3 regions of the Affinirhizobium rhizoryzae genome follow, and region 1 is predicted to be linked to each of the others. Evidence: predicted binding sites of a transcription regulator. Region 1 holds the regulator's gene; each other region holds the start of a gene.
What was found. The regulator LexA, encoded in region 1, represses DNA repair genes until DNA is damaged. The targets are predictions, from matches to a motif close to TGTTCNNNNTGTGTTCNG.
Positions count from the first base shown of each region.

Region 2: the regulator LexA is predicted to act here: its motif matches at 2,718-2,735, upstream of uvrA (excinuclease ABC subunit UvrA).
Region 3: the regulator LexA is predicted to act here: its motif matches at 1,636-1,653, upstream of G6N80_RS16795 (ATP-dependent helicase).

Region 1 covers NZ_CP049250.1:2,546,322-2,552,570, reverse strand. The annotation lists gene eno (phosphopyruvate hydratase) at 1-618, opposite strand, end outside; gene kdsA (3-deoxy-8-phosphooctulonate synthase) at 729-1,580, opposite strand; gene G6N80_RS18115 (hypothetical protein) at 1,766-2,332, opposite strand; gene G6N80_RS18110 (VOC family protein) at 2,361-3,269, opposite strand; gene lexA (transcriptional repressor LexA) at 3,368-4,093, shown strand; gene G6N80_RS18100 (ComEC/Rec2 family competence protein) at 4,087-6,249, opposite strand, start outside.
Region 2 covers NZ_CP049250.1:2,701,592-2,707,840, reverse strand. The annotation lists gene uvrA (excinuclease ABC subunit UvrA) at 1-2,584, opposite strand, end outside; gene G6N80_RS18875 (single-stranded DNA-binding protein) at 2,846-3,391, shown strand; gene G6N80_RS18870 (MarC family protein) at 3,477-4,106, opposite strand; gene gyrA (DNA gyrase subunit A) at 4,384-6,249, shown strand, end outside.
Region 3 covers NZ_CP049250.1:2,262,834-2,269,082, reverse strand. The annotation lists gene G6N80_RS16805 (efflux RND transporter permease subunit) at 1-214, opposite strand, end outside; gene G6N80_RS16800 (efflux RND transporter periplasmic adaptor subunit) at 211-1,458, opposite strand; gene G6N80_RS16795 (ATP-dependent helicase) at 1,696-4,179, shown strand; gene G6N80_RS16790 (amidohydrolase) at 4,197-5,342, shown strand; gene G6N80_RS16785 (DUF2778 domain-containing protein) at 5,389-6,249, opposite strand, start outside.

The sequences.
Region 1 (6,249 bases):
ACCACCTTCGTCACCGACGTTGGTGTTGTGGCCCTGTGCCGACAGTTCCTTCTTGAGAACGTGGAAGACTTCGGAGCCCATGCGTACGGCGTCGCGGATGTTTTCCGCACCGACCGGCATGATCATGAATTCCTGGAAATCGATCGGATTGTCGGCATGCGCACCGCCGTTGATGATGTTCATCATTGGAACCGGCAGCAGGCGGGCGTTCGGGCCACCCACATAACGGAAGAGCGGCAGGCCAGAGGCTTCTGCAGCGGCCTTTGCAACGGCAAGCGAAACACCGAGGATAGCATTCGCACCGAGGCGAGACTTGTTCGGGGTGCCGTCGAGCTCACGCATCAGGTTATCGATGAGGATCTGGTTTTCAGCGTCGTGACCGCCAACCGCATCAAAAATCTCGCCGTTGACGGCTTCGACAGCCTTCTCGACACCCTTGCCGAGGTAACGCTTGCCACCGTCGCGAAGCTCGACCGCTTCATGTGCACCCGTGGATGCGCCGGAGGGAACAGCCGCACGGCCCATGCTGCCGTCTTCGAGGTGGACATCAACTTCAACGGTCGGGTTGCCACGGCTGTCGAGAATTTCGCGCGCGATAATGTCCGTAATAGCTGTCATAAGCTCATCCTGTGCTGTGCGGTGAAAGTATGTGCCTGTCTTACCCAACAAGGCAGAAAATACAATGGCACGCGTATGACAGCTCGATATTCAAGCTGCCATGGGCGCCACTAAGCGGAACGCTTGGCAACGGCATCGAAGGCCATCAATGTTTCCAGCAGACGCGGAAGGTCCTGAAGCTTGACCATGTTTGGTCCGTCAGAAGGTGCATTGTCGGGATCCTGATGGCTTTCGATGAAGACGCCGGCGACACCGACAGCCACAGCGGCGCGCGCCAGTGTCTCGACGAATTCGCGCTGGCCGCCAGTGGAGCCACCCTGCCCGCCCGGCTGCTGAACGGAGTGGGTTGCATCGAAGATGACCGGTGAGCCCATGGCAGCCATGATGGGCAATGAACGCATGTCGGATACAAGCGTGTTATAGCCAAACGAAGCGCCTCGTTCGCACAGCATGACGTTCGGATTACCGCTCTCCGTGAACTTGGCCTGCACGTTCTTCATATCCCAAGGGGCCAGGAACTGCCCTTTCTTCACATTGATCGCGCGACCTGTCTTGGCCGCAGCAACGAGAAGATCCGTTTGCCTACAAAGGAACGCAGGAATCTGCAGAACATCAACGACCGGCGCGACCTCTGCACACTGCTCTTCGGTATGGATATCGGTCAGGACCGGAAAGCCAAACTTCTTCTTGAGGTCACTGAAGACCTCAAGCGCCTTCTCCAGGCCGATACCCCGCTTGCCGGAAAGGGACGTCCGATTGGCCTTGTCGAAGGAGCTCTTGTAGACGAGCCCGATACCCAGCTTGTCAGTGATCTCCTTGATCGAACCTGCCATCATGAAGGCGTGGTCGCGGCTTTCCATCTGGCACGGCCCGCAAATGAGCGAGAGAGGCTTTGCATTGGAAAACTCGACGCGGGATTTGCCTTCGCCTACGGCAACCACGGAATTCGCGACAACACTCATAAGCTTATCCTTCCCGGCGTCAGCCGCTTGCTCGGCTTGAGGCGTCGGCAAATTGCTGAAAGCTTCAGGCCTTTTCGATTCGGGCATCGTATAGTCCGGATATCACCCAAGAATGGCACCGATGCGCTCGCGCGGTGCATAACAGTCGAGCGTGTAACTGTCACCAGTGGAAATGGATGCCACTCTCACCTCGTTCGATCGAGCAGCAAATGGTGCGTATAGGTCTCGATAACGAAGCTGAAGGGCATCGAATCCGGCTTGTGCAGGACCGCGTGATGTCGAAGAACGAAGTACGGCATGGGTTCTGGTGGACACCAGAGGATTTCGCTCTGCAATGTTCTCCGGGTAAACTGCAAAGCCTGCACAACCCGGCCAAACGGCACATTTGTTTGAGCCAAACACTCTTTCATCTGGATGGTCAGCGCGTCTGGCCGATACCAGTTGTGAGCCTCGGAAAGAACAAGTCCATCGCGCATCAGCTGAACCTTGCGATACTCGATTTCCTCGCCATCACTTAGACCGAGAGCGGTGTAAACTGATTTGGAGGGTAACACTGCATTGGCGCTCACCCGTTTCGCTTGGGTCTTGGTACGTCGTTGGAAGCCTCGCAACTCGCACCAGACATCAAGCGCCTGTGTCGCGCTGTCGTATCCTAGGAGATGCTGATCAAGCTCTTCAACCCGGAGAAGCGATGCACCCTTCGCAGCCACGGTCGTTGATATCGGGAGCGTCTTGACTTGCGCAGGGTTCATTTCACTAAGGCCTCGCCAATCGTGCACATCAGGCCTGAACAAATTCCACAATGCATCCCTGTCCTTGCGCCGGCGCGATGATCAGGCGCTCGCCGCTGCTCTGATGCGGAATTGATGCTTCCTGTAGCACAGAGCGGGTTTCTGCAATGTTCCTGACGCGGAACCGAATGCCGATCCCGCGGAGACCTGTGGGATACCTTGGAGTGTGGTCTAATTCGGGGGCAATTTCCATCGCGACCTCGACGTCACAATTGCCCAGCGGGAACACATACTTGTGATCCTTTTCCTGCACGTGAACGCCAAGCATCGTTGCCAGATTTTCAATTCCCCTTGACCCCTCTGTGGCGAGGAAGAGAGCGCCAAGTCCGAGCGCACCATTTCTATGCTCTACGGACGGCCCCGCAGTTGGTAATGCCGCATTCACTCGTTGGCACGTGAAAGCGAAGAAGCTCGAGGAATCGAGATCGGCAAAGGCCAGTCGAAAGCTGGCAACCGAAGCGCTACCGTTCTCATCAACGACCGTACGCGAAAAGTCCAGGCGATTCCCGGCGCTGATCCCGGATTGCCGGAAGCGTTCATCATCCGTCACCGCATCCGTCGAACGCAAAACAAAAGCAGAAAAACCTTCACGAGCTCCGGCTTGCCGAAACGTACGATCTTTTTCGACGAAGCAGTTTCCTGCAGTAATGCTCTGGCCTGCGAGAGCCTCATCTTGAACGGCAAGTGGCTCAAGATAGGTTCCGTCGCTGAAAAAGACACAGGCATTGGACGTGCCGAAAGGATGGAACGCGTCCGGCGCCACGGTAAAGCCAAGCTCCTGCCAACGCTTGCGCGCGCCAACCAGCGATTCGACCGGCAAGACCAGATGATCGATGTTCGGAGTAGTCAAAAAAGAAGCTCCTGTCGGTAACACGGCCTGCAACCCACCATTATCCATGTGTTTCTGCAAGCTATATTTGCCGTGAACCTCTTGCGGAACACATATGGAACAGATAGTGTCTGTTCTGGATTTGTTTCCCAACAGGATGACGACGCATGTTGACACGTAAACAGCAGGAACTGCTTCTTTTCATTCATGCACGGATGAAGGAGTCGGGCGTGCCGCCGTCATTTGACGAGATGAAAGATGCTCTGGATCTCGCCTCCAAGTCGGGAATTCACCGCTTGATCACTGCTCTTGAAGAAAGAGGCTTTATCCGTCGGCTGCCCAACCGCGCCCGGGCGCTGGAGGTTATCAAGCTGCCCGAGCCCTTCGGTGCAACGCCTGCGACACCCAAACGCGGCTTTTCGCCAAGCGTCATCGAGGGATCGCTTGGCAAAGTGCAGCCGCCTTCACCTGCTCCGGTGCAGTCAAAACCCGCAGAAGAGGATAGCCAGTCCGCATCGGTTCCTGTCATGGGGCGCATCGCCGCTGGCGTGCCGATCTCTGCGATTCAGAACAATACCCATGCCATCAGCGTTCCATTGGAAATGCTTGGGCCGGGAGAACACTACGCGCTCGAGGTCAAGGGTGATTCGATGATCGAGGCAGGGATCCTGGACGGCGACACCGTAATCATTCGAAACGGCGCGACAGCCAGCCCCGGCGATATCGTGGTAGCACTTGTGGACGACGAGGAAGCGACGTTGAAGCGTTTCCGCCGCAAAGGCGCATCGATTGCGCTCGAAGCTGCGAACCCCGCTTACGAAACGCGCATCTTCCCGCCAGACCGTGTCAAGGTACAGGGCAAGCTGGTGGGCCTCATTCGGCGCTATCACTGAACCCGAAGTCGACGGATAGGATCGTCGTCCAACTGCTGGAATGTGTTGGTTCGCCAGTCGTAAAGACGGTGCAACTGCCAAGGTCTTTCGTTGCCCTGAAGCGCAGACTCCAGCATCCAGGAACCTGGATGAGGCTGACCGTTAAACCAAATTTCAATGGAGCCTGTCTGCTTCAGTTTTGAACCCGTCAGGAGCAACGCACCAGAGCGGCATTGTGTAAAGGGCGAGCCGGATACGACGACGATGTCAGACTTGTCGCACGCATATCCTGTGAGGCGTGTGTCACTCACGATCGTAACTCTGGCACCTGATGGACTGCGTCCGATGCAAATCAGATTTTTGACGCAAGAGAAGCGCGGCATTTGAAGCGGCGGCAACTGGTCTATTGCCAATGCTCTGTCGATGAGCGCGATCTCTTTGCTCGTCAATGCATGACGCGGTGTCTTCCCTGAAACCGTTCCTGTTACTGGCCCGTTTGATTCTGGTGCCGCCTCGCGCTTACCCACATCTACCCTCGTCACGGCTGGCATCACAAGTTCCTCAAGGCCCAGCGCGTTCTTCCATTGTTTGAATACGAACTCGGATGGTCTTTCGGTCGTGACGGATGCCGACGTCCCACTCAAGAGCGCCACCATTCTTCCATCCTCTGCAATTACGAGATCAGGCCTGGACGGCTCCATCAGTCCGTTGACACACACGGAAGCCACAAGAATGACGAGGCCAAACCATCGCAGTCGTGTCCGCAAGAGCGAGAAGATGATGAGACCGGCGGTGGCAACAGGCAAGAGCCAGCTTGCGGCACGCCCCGTTTCTATATTTCCGCCCCAGGAGGCCACCTCCAGGGCCACCGCGATTACCAGCTTCAAGCCAAGAGACATGATCATGAAGAACGGTTGATCGAGCCCGAAGGGCATCAGAAGCATGCCGATGAGTCCCGAAGGCATGACAATGAGGGAGATGATGGGCATGGTCGCAAGATTGGCAGCGAGGCCATAGGCAGTCAGCTGATTGAAATGCGCAATGGAAAAGACCGCAGTTGCCAATCCTCCGATCAGGGATGTCATCAACGTCCCGCCCAGAACCCGAGAGACGCCGGACAAAAGGCTACGAAATGAAATGCCGGAAACGAGCGCCTGATCGGACTCATGAGCGCGATCAGCCCAGATGCGATAGCAGGCAAGCAGAGCAGCAGTCGCAGCAAACGACATCTGGAAACTGGCGCCCATGACACTGGATGGGTGAAGAACGATGATCACCAACGCCGCCAGGGCGATGTTGTGCATACTCAACGAAGGGCGGTTGAAGAGGATGGCAATCAGAAGAATCGCCATCATGATGTATGCTCGTTCAGCTGATACGCCGAAACCGGAGATGCAATAATAGGCCGTCACCATCAGAAGCGCACCGAATGCGCTGACTTTTTTGACAGGTAAACGCGCTGAAACGCCCGGCAGCATAACGAGCACGGTTCGTAGGCCGACAAAAAAGATTCCCGCAGCGAGCGCCATGTTCAGGCCGGATATGGCGACGATATGGGCTAGCCCAGATGATCTGAGAGCCTCCACGACCGTTGGCGAAATCGCTCGTCGCTCATCCGTTACGATGGCAGCCGCAAATGCCCCCTCATCGCCGGGATTAAGTTGCCGAATACGATCGCCAACATAGCTGCGCAATGCGAAGGCAAACTGCACGGCCTGTTGCCAAACCCCTATTGCTTCCCGAGCACCCAGTATCTCGGGGCTGCCGTAGAAAAAGCCCGTTGCACCAATGCCGTCGAAATAGGCCGGAAAGCTGAAATCGCTCAAACCGGGAAGCGCCGGCCCTGACGGCGGCGTCAATCGCGCGCGCCCCCGCACGACAGCGCCGGTCTGCAAAGGGTCTGTCTTGCCGCGCACGATCAGCGCCACACGTTCAGGGGCGCGCTTCAGCTTCGGTCCAGAGGTCTCCAGGATGTTGAGGACGTAGCGCCAACGCTGGTCGCCGACAGCTTCGCGACGCTCGACAACTCCGGTCACAGTCGTCGTGACCGGGCTATCGAGAATGATTGTCGCAAGCCGGTCGGATTCGAATCTGGCGAGCAGCATCCCCCCTGCCAGAAGACCGGGAATGGCAGCAGCAAGTGACAGCTTTTGATAGCCCGCTCGCCCCAACAGACA
Region 2 (6,249 bases), 160 kb from region 1:
CCAGTTTTACGCGCTGCGCCTCGCCGCCCGAGAGCGTATTTGCCTGCTGACCAACCTTGATATAGCCGAGACCTACATCGAAAAGCGCCTGCAGCTTGTCACGGACCGCGGGCACGGCGGAGAAGAACTCGACGCCTTCCTCGACCGTCATGTCCAGAACGTCGGCAATCGACTTGCCCTTGAACAGCACGTCGAGTGTCTCTCGGTTGTAGCGCTTGCCATGGCAAACATCACAGGTCACGTACACATCTGGAAGGAAGTGCATTTCGATCTTGATGACGCCATCGCCCTGGCAGGCTTCGCATCGCCCGCCCTTGACGTTGAAGGAGAAGCGTCCCGGCTGATAGCCGCGCGCCTTTGCTTCCGGCAGGCCTGCGAACCAATCTCGGATCGGTGTGAAAGCACCGGTATAGGTGGCCGGGTTCGAACGCGGCGTGCGCCCGATCGGCGATTGGTCGATGTCGATGACCTTGTCGATGAACTCGAAACCATCGATGCGGTCGTGTTCCGCTGGAATCTCGCGAGCGCCCATAACTCTACGTGCAGCGGATTTGTAAAGCGTTTCGATGAGGAAGGTCGATTTGCCACCGCCGGAAACACCGGTCACGGCTGTAAACACGCCAAGCGGCACAGAAGCGGTGACGTTTTTCAGGTTGTTGCCCCGTGCGCCGACGACCTTGATCTCCTTGCCCTTCTTGGGCTTGCGTCGTTCTGCCGGAACCGCGACTCCAAGCTCGCCCGATAGATATTTGCCGGTGAGCGAGTTCGGGTTATCCATGATTTGCTGTGGCGTGCCTTCAGCAACCACCTTGCCGCCATGAATGCCGGCTGCCGGACCGATGTCGACAACGAAGTCGGCTGTCAGAATGGCGTCCTCGTCATGCTCGACAACCAGCACCGTATTGCCGATATCCCGAAGATGCTTCAGCGTTTCCAGCAATCGGGCGTTGTCGCGCTGATGCAATCCGATCGAGGGCTCGTCAAGCACGTAGAGAACACCCGTCAGGCCGGAACCGATCTGCGATGCGAGGCGGATACGCTGGCTTTCACCGCCGGAAAGCGTGCCGGAATTTCGCGAAAGGCTGAGATAGTCCAGCCCCACATCGTTGAGAAAGCGCAGCCGGTCGCGAATTTCCTTCAAGATACGAACAGCAATCTCGTTCTGTTTGGCATTGAGACGCGCGGGAAGATCCTCGAACCAGTCACGCGCTTTACGGATCGACATATCGGTCACCTGTCCGATATGCAGCTTGTCGATCTTGACCGCCAGGGCCTCCGGCTTCAGACGGAAACCGCCACAGGCCGGGCAGGGCGCCGCAGACATGTAGCGCTCGATTTCCTCGCGCGCCCAGGCGCTGTCTGTTTCTTTCCAGCGGCGTTCGAGGTTGGGAACGATGCCTTCGAAGGTCTTGGTCGTCTTGTAGGATCGCGCTCCATCCGCATATTGGAACTCGATCTTCTCCTCGGTCCCATGGAGGATTGCCTTCTGCGCCTTGTCCGATAGCTTCGACCACCGGTCGGAGAGCTTGAACCCGAAAACTTTGCCTAGTCCCTCAAGGGTCTGATTGTAATAGGGCGAAGAGGATTTCGCCCAGGGCGCAATCGCGCCATCCTTCAGCGTCCTGTCGGGCTCTGGAACGATCAGGTGCTCGTCCACCTTCTGCTGCGCACCAAGGCCATCACAGGTCGGGCAGGCGCCGAACGGATTGTTGAACGAGAAAAGGCGAGGTTCGATTTCCGGAATCGTAAAACCGGAGACCGGGCAGGCGAATTTCTCGGAAAACAGAACACGCTCATGCGTTTCATTGAGCGATTTATTCGCAGATCCCCCGGCTGCGGTTTCTTCCGGTGGCAAAGGCTTGTCGGCGAATTCAGCGATGGCAAGACCATCCGCCAGCTTCAGGCAAGTCTCCAGACTGTCGGCCAAACGGGCGCCGATGTCGTTGCGCACCACGACACGATCCACCACAACATCGATATCGTGCTTGTACTTCTTGTCGAGCGCCGGCACCTCGGCAATCTCATAGAACTGGCCGTCAACCTTGACGCGCTGGAAGCCCTTTTTCATCAGGTCCGCCAGCTCCTTTTTATACTCGCCCTTGCGTCCGCGCACCATTGGAGCAAGAATATAGAGGCGCGTCCCATCCCCAAGAGCGAGCACACGGTCTACCATCTGACTTACGGTCTGGCTTTCGATCGGCAGGCCGGTTGCCGGAGAGTACGGGACCCCGACGCGCGCAAACAGCAGACGCATGTAGTCATAGATCTCGGTCACCGTGCCGACGGTGGAGCGCGGGTTTTTCGACGTCGTCTTCTGTTCGATCGAGATGGCAGGAGATAGTCCGTCGATCTGGTCGACGTCCGGCTTCTGCATCATTTCCAGGAACTGGCGCGCATAGGCCGAAAGGCTCTCGACATAGCGGCGCTGACCTTCTGCATAGATGGTATCGAAAGCGAGCGAGGATTTGCCCGAACCCGAAAGGCCGGTCATCACGATCAGGCTGTTGCGCGGCAGATCGAGATCTACACCCTTGAGGTTATGCTCGCGGGCACCGCGAATGGAAATCGTCTTGAGTTCGCTCATCGTCTCTTGGCTCTGTGGGAGGTCTGGCCTCTTATCTAGTGATCTCATCGCTACTGTCGAGGCACTTTGGCATAAGTTCATATCTCGTACGCTGGCTACGTGTGATCCCGTTGACAGGATCATAACCAAATACTAGAACAAATAAAGAACAAATTTGGTTGTGGATTAAATGTATCAACATCGCGCCGATTGGGCGGATGCTTTAAGGTATTGCGCAAGCGAAATAGGAGATGCCGTTCGACCGGCAGACAAGGTGTTAAGATGGCAGGTAGCGTCAACAAGGTCATTCTGATTGGGAATGTTGGTGCCGATCCAGAAATTCGTCGCACGCAGGACGGTCGCCCGATCGCCAATCTGCGAATCGCAACCTCGGAAAGCTGGCGTGACCGCAATAGCGGCGAGCGTCGGGAAAAGACCGAGTGGCACACTGTCGTCGTCTTCAATGAGGGCCTCTGCAAGGTCGTCGAACAGTATGTGAAGAAGGGCGCCAAGCTCTACATCGAAGGCGCGCTTCAGACCCGCAAATGGCAGGACCAGAACGGCAACGACCGCTATTCGACGGAAGTCGTTCTGCAGGGCTTCAACTCCACGCTGACCATGCTTGATGGTCGCGGTGAGGGCGGTGCTGCCGGCGGTGGCTTTGGCGGCGGCCGAGGATCCTCCGGTGGTGGTGATTTTGGCGGCGGCTATGGTGACGATTACGATCGTGCGCCATCCACTTCAAGCTCAGGCTCCGGACGCGGCGGTCAGTCCTCCGGTGGCGGCGGTGGCTTCGCCCGTGATCTGGATGATGACATCCCGTTCTGAGAATAATAATCGAAAGGCGGCCGAGGTTCTCGGTCGCCTTGATTGTTTGGCCCGTCTGACCAGCTTCACCTGATCTGGTCGTGCCTCAGGTGTTGAATGCCGATTTGATACCGTCGACCACGAACTGTACGGACAGCGCAGCGAGCAACACGCCCAGCAAACGGGTGAGCAGCGCGCGCCCTGTGACGCCGAGATAGCGGTCAAGTTTTTCAGCAACGATCAGCGCCAGCAGCACAAGCAGCATGACAAAGGCAAGCATGCCAATCAGCAGCGCACGGTCCAGAGGCGCTGCAAAGGAACCTGCCAGAAGCACGGTTGCAGAAATTGCGCCGGGCCCGGCAATGAGCGGCAGGGCCAGCGGGAAAACGGCGATGTGCTGAACATGATCGATGGAAATGGCGGCCTTGGACGTCTCTTCCTTCCGCTCATTGCGCTTCTGGAAAATCATTTCGAATGAAATCCAGAACAGCAGCAGGCCGCCGGCAATACGGAAGGCGCCCATGGAGATGCCGAGTATCGAAAGGATGCCTGCACCGAAAATGGCGAACGTCGCCAGGATCCCGAAGGCAATGATCGTGCCGCGAATAGCAACCTGACGCCGTTGTATCGCATCAAGTCCCGCAGTCAGTCCGAGGAAGATCGGTGCAAGACCGGGCGGGTCGAGTGTAACCAGCAGGGTTGTGAAGGCACTCATGATATTATCGGCAGATGCCATGGTTCCCCCGTCCGCTACTCTTTATGCTCTACGCCCCGTTTAGGCGAAATGTACGCGTCGCGGAAGCGGTCTACCAGCAGATAATTGGCGCATGCTCACCGATTAACGCGTTCATCTTGTGCATTTCATGTTTGGCTTGCGCATCCATGAGGGCAAACACTATGGTCAGCTTGCCAGATAGGCCAAAAGCCTGTTCAAAACCTGCCGCAAAATTGGCGTTTGAACTGTGCATGGTCTATACACACAAGACTGATTCCGAACAGAGATCGTACCCGATTTGACTGACCAGAGCACACCCGGCGGCGGAAAGCTGCCTCCAGGCATCGAACCCATTTCCATCATGGAAGAGATGCAGCGTTCCTATCTCGACTACGCGATGAGCGTAATCGTGAGCCGGGCGCTGCCCGATGTGCGTGATGGCTTGAAGCCTGTTCATCGTCGCATTCTTTACGGCATGTCCGAACTCGGCATCGACTGGAACAAGAAATACGTCAAATGCGCCCGCGTGACCGGGGACGTGATGGGTAAATACCATCCGCACGGCAATGCCGCGATCTATGACGCATTGGCGCGCATGGCGCAGGACTGGTCGTTGCGGCTGCCACTGATTGATGGCCAGGGGAATTTCGGCTCCATCGATGGCGATCCACCGGCGGCCGAACGCTACACGGAATGCCGTCTTCAGAAGGCCGCCCATTCGCTGTTGGACGATCTCGACAAGGAAACTGTCGATTTCCGCGATAACTATGACGGTACGCTGTCGGAACCTGTCGTCGTTCCTGCGAAGTTTCCGAACCTGCTCGTCAACGGTGCAGGTGGTATCGCGGTCGGTATGGCGACCAACATTCCGCCGCATAATCTGAGCGAAGTCATTGATGGCTGTATTGCGCTGATCGATAATCCGGCGATCGAACTCCTTGATCTGATGCAGATCATTCCGGGTCCGGACTTTCCGACCGGTGCGTTGATCCTTGGCCGGTCCGGTATCCGTTCGGCCTATGAGACGGGTCGTGGTTCGGTCATCATGCGCGGCCGGGCAACGATTGAGCCGATGCGCGGCGATCGCGAGCAGATCATCATTACCGAAGTTCCCTATCAGGTGAACAAGTCGGCAATGATCGAAAAGATGGCCGAACTCGTGCGCGAAAAGCGCATTGAGGGCATCTCGGACCTTCGTGATGAGTCGGACCGTCAGGGCTACCGTGTCGTCGTCGAGCTGAAGCGTGATGCGAATGCCGAAGTCATTCTGAACCAGCTGTATCGCTACACGCCGCTTCAGACATCGTTCGGCTGCAACATGGTTGCGTTGAATGGCGGCAAGCCGGAGCAGTTGACTTTGCTCGACATGCTGCGGGCATTCGTCAGCTTCCGCGAGGAAGTCGTCAGCCGCCGCACCAAGTATCTGCTTCGCAAGGCGCGCGATCGTGCCCATGTGTTGGTTGGCCTTGCCATTTCCGTTGCCAACATTGATGAGATCATCAATCTCATCCGTCGTGCTCCCGATCCGCAGACCGCGCGCGAGCAATTGATGGAGCGCCGCTGGCCCGCCAAGGATGTGGATGCGTTGATCCGCCTGATCGACGATCCGCGCCATCGCATCAACGAAGACGGTACCTACAATCTGTCGGAAGAGCAGGCCCGCGCGATTCTTGAACTGCGCCTTGCCCGCCTGACGGCACTCGGACGCGATGAAATCGCGGACGAATTGAACAAGATTGGTGCCGAGATCAGTGATTATCTCGATATTCTCTCCTCGCGTCTGCGCATCCAGCAGATCGTCAAGGATGAACTGACCGCAGTCCGTGACGAGTTCGGCACCCCGCGCCGAACGGAGATCATGGAAGGCGGCCCGGACATGGACGATGAAGATCTCATCGCCCGGGAAGACATGGTCGTCACCGTTTCGCATCTCGGCTATATCAAGCGCGTGCCGCTGACGACCTACCGCGCCCAGCGTCGCGGTGGCAAAGGCCGTTCGGGCATGGCGACTCGCGATGAGGATTTCGTCACGCGCCTGTTCGTTGCCAATACGCACACGCCGGTACTCTTCTTCTCGTCCCGCGGTATCGTCTACAAGGAAAAGGTCTGGCGGCTCCCCATTGGCACGCCGCAGTCCCGTGGCAAGGCGCTCATCAATATGCTG
Region 3 (6,249 bases), 280 kb from region 1:
GGGGCGAAGCACCTTCGTAATCGGTCCGAACAGTAATGACCGGCTGATCAACATCAGGGAGTTCGCGAACTTCCACGCCGACGAAGGCGGCCAGACCGGCCACGACCAGAAGCGTATTGATAACTGCCGCCAGGATAGGGCGGCGAACGAACAGAGCCGTGAAGGTGGATTTTGCATCCTCTGCCTTCATGTCGTGCTGATCCTTGCTGCTCATCGGGTCGCTGCCTCCGCCACGCGCTGGGGCTCGCCCTGAATGCGAACCGGCTGGCCTTCACGAACACGCTGCAATCCTTCTGTCACGATCCGGTCATCCGGCTTCAGGGCTGCCTGTACCAGAACCGTATCCGGATTGCGCTGGATGACACTGACGCGAACCTTCTGCGCCTTGCTATCGGCTACCTTCCAGACGAAGGCACCTTCGGCATCCCATTGAACCGACAGGGGGTCCACGGCCGGATAGCTTTCACCGGCGAACCGCATCGCCACCTGGAAGGACATGCCTGCACGCAGCAGATCCGTTGGATTATCGATACGGCCACGAATGCGGACGGTACGGCTTGCAGCATCCACGCGGTTGTCCACGGAATCGATCACGCCCTTGAACACCTGTCCCGGACGGCTGACCGAGGTTGCTTCGAAGGAAGCACCCGTTTCGATCTGGGTGATGAAGCGTTCCGGCGCGTAAAAGTCGACGAGGATCTCGGAGCGATCGTCCAGCGTCACGATACTTGTCTGCGTCGTAACGTTGTCACCGACATTCGCCGGGACGATTCCTGCCACACCATCGATCGGCGCGGTGATTTCCCGCCGCTTGAGGTTCAACCGCGCCGTGCTCAGCGCCAGCTTGGCGGCCTCTTCGGCAATCTGCGCATCCAGCGCATCAAGACGGGTCACGCTTTGGAGGTTCTTGTAAGACGCAGCCTTCTCGACCGCACTCCTCAGCGCTACCTGCGCCTTGTCCCGCTCGATCAACTGCTCGTCATCATCGAGGCGGGCGAGAACCTGACCCTTGGTAACCTTCTGACCTGCCCTGACGAGAATTTCGTCAATCGTGCCGGTCGCCTGCGGCATCACCACGACGGACTGGATGGCAACACCGCTGCCAATGGCTGTCAGCCGATCATTGATCGTGGCTGTCACGACTGGGCGAACGGCAACGAGCGTGGCCCGTTGACCTCCGCCTTGGCCTCCCGCTTGACCTCCCCCTTGGCCTCCACTCTGGCCAGCGCCCTGACCCTGCCCTGCCCCTTGGGCAGCACCCTGGCCGTTTCGCGCGGGGTTATCAGATTGAGCCGTTTTCTGCGCGTCTATCGCTGCCGGCTGGATGAGACCCACCAGACGCGCGGGCACACCCATTCCAACGAGACTTCTTGCCGCATCGGCGCTGACAAAGATCCACAGACAGAGCCCCGCGAACAGCACGACAATACTGAGGAGCAATTGCTTCCAGATGCGCATTCAGTCACTCCGGTTGAATTGAAGACGTTATCAAGTATCGCGTTCTACGGTTGGTTAGACAACGCTGGATTACCAATCTTGCCAAATTGTAACCTGACGGAAACTCACGGAATCGTGAGCCGAAAGCCACAGGATACGAATATGCATATTGATGCCATTTCTCATCTGGCGCACCACTGGAATAAAACCAGAACGTAGCCTATGGCCTTGTGCTTCCGGAATCATTAGATTGCGCTGATGACGAACAGTTTCGATGACATTCCGTTCTTCGATGAAGAACCGGATCACGGCTCCCGCCGTTCCAAGCCCCCTGCTCCCTCCACGGCAGCGCCCGGCAGCGGCCTGGGCATTGCGGCGCGTGCCATGGCCGCACGCGACCAGAGCCGCCCGGCCCCTGACTATCTTGGCGGCCTGAACCCGGAGCAGCGGGAAGCAGTCGAATCGCTGGATGGACCCGTTCTGGTGCTGGCCGGCGCGGGCACGGGCAAGACGCGCGTCCTCACCACGCGCATCGCCCATATCCTTGCGACCAATCGTGCCTTTCCAAGCCAGATCCTGGCCGTGACCTTCACGAACAAGGCTGCGCGCGAAATGAAGGAGCGCATCGGCGTTCTCGTCGGCGGTGCGGTCGAAGGCATGCCGTGGCTTGGCACTTTCCACTCGATCGGCGTGAAGCTTCTACGGCGTCATGCAGAGCTTGTCGGCCTTCGCAGCGACTTCACCATTCTGGATACGGACGATGTTATCCGTCTGATTAAACAGTTAATTCAAGCAGAAGGCCTGGATGACAAGCGCTGGCCTGCGCGCCAGTTCGCAGGCATGATCGACGGCTGGAAAAACAAGGGGCTGACGCCGAAGGATATTCCCGAAGGCGATGCGCGCGCCTTTGCCAACGGCAAGGGTCGCGAACTTTATGCCGCCTATCAGGCGCGACTGAAGACACTGAATGCCTGCGATTTCGGTGACCTCCTGCTGCACCCGATCGATCTATTCCGCCGCAATCCGGATGTGCTGAAGGACTACCATCAACGCTTCCGCTACATTCTGGTGGACGAGTATCAGGATACCAACACCGCCCAATATATGTGGCTGCGGCTTCTGGCACAGCGCCCGAAGGATGTGCCGCAAAACGTCTGTTGCGTCGGTGACGACGACCAGTCCATCTACGGTTGGCGTGGCGCTGAAGTGGATAACATCCTGCGTTTCGAGAAGGATTTTCCCGGCGCGAAGGTCATTCGCCTTGAACGGAACTATCGCTCTACCGAGCATATTCTCGGCGCCGCAGGACACCTGATTGCGAACAATGAAGGTCGCCTCGGCAAGACGCTTTTCACGGAACGCACTAATCCCGATGACGAAAAGGTGATCGTCCACGCGGCCTGGGACTCGGAAGAAGAAGCCCGTGCCGTGGGCGAAGAGATAGAGCAGCTTCAGCGCAACAAGCACAAGCTGAACGACATGGCCATTCTCGTTCGCGCTTCCTTCCAGATGCGCGAGTTCGAAGATCGATTCGTGACCCTCGGCCTTAACTACCGGGTCATCGGCGGTCCGCGCTTTTACGAGCGCCTCGAAATTCGCGATGCGATGGCCTATTTCCGCCTCACCTGCCAACCGGCGGACGATCTGGCCTTCGAGCGGATCGTCAACACGCCAAAGCGTGGGCTGGGCGATACGACCGTCCGCACCCTGCATGATTATGCCCGTGCCCGCGACATTCCCATGCTGGCCGCCGCGGCAGACTTGATCGAGACCGACGAATTGAAGCCCAAGGCGCGCAAGGCGCTTTTCGATGTGATTCAAAGTTTCAGGAGATGGTCGGAACTGCTTGAAACCACTCCCCATACGGAGCTGGCCGAGCAGATTCTGGAGGAATCCGGCTACACCGATATGTGGAAGAACGACAAATCGGCGGAAGCGCCGGGTCGTCTGGAAAACCTGAAGGAACTCGTACGCTCCATGGAAGCGTTCGAGAGCATGCGCGGCTTCCTGGAGCATGTCTCACTCGTCATGGATGCCGAGCAAAACGAGGATATGGATGCCGTTTCCATCATGACGCTGCATTCGGCAAAAGGTCTGGAATTCGAAACCGTTTTCCTGCCCGGCTGGGAGGAAGGTCTTTTCCCGCACCAGCGCGCATTGGATGAAGGCGGTCGGGCAGGCCTCGAGGAAGAGCGTCGCCTCGCCTATGTCGGAATCACCCGTGCCAAGCGGCGCTGCCACATCTGGTTCGTTTCGAACCGGCGCATCCACGGCCTCTGGCAGTCCACCATGCCGTCGCGCTTCCTTGATGAATTGCCGCCGATGCATGTGGATGTTGCCGAATCGGAATCGAGCTATGGCGGTTATGGTCGCGGCGGCTACGGACAGTCGCGCTTCGACAAGGCGGATCCCTTCGCCAATTCCTATTCAACTCCCGGCTGGAAGCGCGCTCAGGCCAACAAGAGCGAAGCCACCCGCGACAACTGGGGCAGCCGTTCCGGCCATGCTGTCGAGCGGATCGGTTACGGCGAAAGCGGACCACGCGGCAGGACCATTGACGGTGAATTGGTCGCCAAGTCGGTAGCCGATACGCCGTCGAAGTTCCGGGTGGGCGACCGCGTCTTCCACATCAAGTTCGGTAACGGCAATATCTCGAACATTGAAGGCAACAAGCTGACGATCGATTTCGACAAGGCCGGCCAGAAGCGCGTGCTTGATGGCTTCGTCGACAAAGCGACGTAAGTCCGCAAGAGGCAGATGTGAGCACTTCAGATACCGACCTGACCGACCTGATCATGTGGAGACGCCACCTCCACACCATGCCGGAAGTTTCTGGTGAAGAGCACCAGACTGCGGCAGAGGTCGTGCGCTTTCTGCAGGCTTCGTCGCCGGATGAGATCGTGACGGGTCTCGGCGGCACGGGCGTTGCGGCGGTGTTCAACGGTCGAGAGCCGGGGCCAACAGTCCTGTTTCGTGCGGAACTCGATGCCCTGCCGATTGCTGAAGTGACCGAAGTTGCACACAGGTCGAAGATCACTGGCAAAGGCCACATGTGCGGCCACGATGGGCATATGGCGATGGTGGCCGGTCTGTCGCGAGCCTTCAGGCGCGAGCGCCCGGCATCGGGCCGCGTCATACTGCTTTTTCAACCCGCTGAAGAAACCGGCGCGGGTGCTGCGGCCGTAATAGCAGATCCCGCATTCAAGGCACTCAAGCCCGACTTTGCGTTTTCGCTGCACAATATTCCCGGTCTGCCTCTTGGACACAGCTGGATCAAATCAGGCCCGGTCAATTGCGCCTCCTGCGGGCTGCGGATCGCGCTAACAGGCAAGACCGCGCATGCCTCTTCGCCAGAGAGTGGCACCTCTCCGGCTCCTGCCATCGCAGAACTTATTCCTGCCCTAACGGCTCTGCGAAAAGGCCATATCGAAACCGAGGATCTGGTGCTGACCACGGTCACCCACGTTGCAGTGGGTGAACCGACATTTGGCGTGGCACCGGGTGACGCTGAACTCTGGGTAACGCTGCGCACCGTCAGCGATGACGGTATGTCCGAATTGCGCGAGGCAGCGGAAGGTCTCGCTCGAAACCTGGCCGAGAAACATCAGCTAGGCGTCTCTTTCAGCTATCACGACGAGTTTCGCCATTGCCGTAACAATGAACAGGCGGTGGACATCATTCGCCGCGCCATGGACAAGGAAGATCTGCCGCATTCGACCGGTCAGATGTTCAAGTTTTCCGAGGATTTTGGCCGTTTCGGAGACGCTGCGAAATCGGCCATGTTCTTCATCGGCGCCGGAGAAAATCAGCCCGCTCTTCATAACCCGGACTATGATTTTCCCGACGCCCTGATCCCGATCGGCGGACGCATATTCTTGCGCATCGCGAAAGAACTGCTGGGATAGAGGCCTGCGTGTCGGCACTTCAGCCCCGACACGATCATGGCATCAATCAGGTATCCCCCTTCAGATAGTCCACAAGCGTCCGACGACCGCCGTTATCCGGCGCATTGTCTGATGCGGAGGCCGTGCTGGCAGGCGCGGAGCCACCGCCACGCAGGTTCAGTTTCCGCAGCGCAGCCGCCGGGATCGTACCATTATGACGATCGACAATGATCATGTGCGTAACTTCGCCACGCTGGAAGGCGCGCAGGAACTTGTCGTAATTCGCAAATGCCACGCAGCCATGCGAGTCACCGCGCGTCCGCAGCATATAGCTATGCGCCAGCAGGCCGGTTCGACCGAGCGGATTGACGCCATCGGTCGGCGTGAGGCGAATGGCAGCGACACCGTGGAAAAGCTTTTCGCGCATCGACAGGCGATAGGTGCCCGGAGGTGTCGGACCACGCATCTTCACATGCGTATATTTCGGGTTGTCACGCATTTCACCAATGCCGGAATGGGCTTCCAGACGCTCACCGCTCGGCATGTGCACAACACCGTTGGTGATGTCGTAGACCGCAACCTTCATGCTGTTGCCGCCGCGATCCGGCCACGGAACGCTCTTGGCAGGCGCTTCCTTCATCGGGTTCTCAGGACGGGCAAAGGCCAGCGCCTTGGGAGCTTCCTCTTCCTCCTCTTCAACCGCGGCAATGGCGGGCTTCTGAACTGGCTTTGGCTGTGCGGATGGCGCAATCGCCATGGCCAGCGCATTGGCTGCCGGACGGCGGATCGGAAGAGGACCGGCCATCGGCAGGCCATCATCCACGGATGGCGCCATGGCTTCTGCCACAGCAAGCTCGGCAGGGCTTTGCAGATCGGCAACTTCAACCTGCCCCTCGTCTACATTGCCCTTTGGCAGTGCATCCCAGGC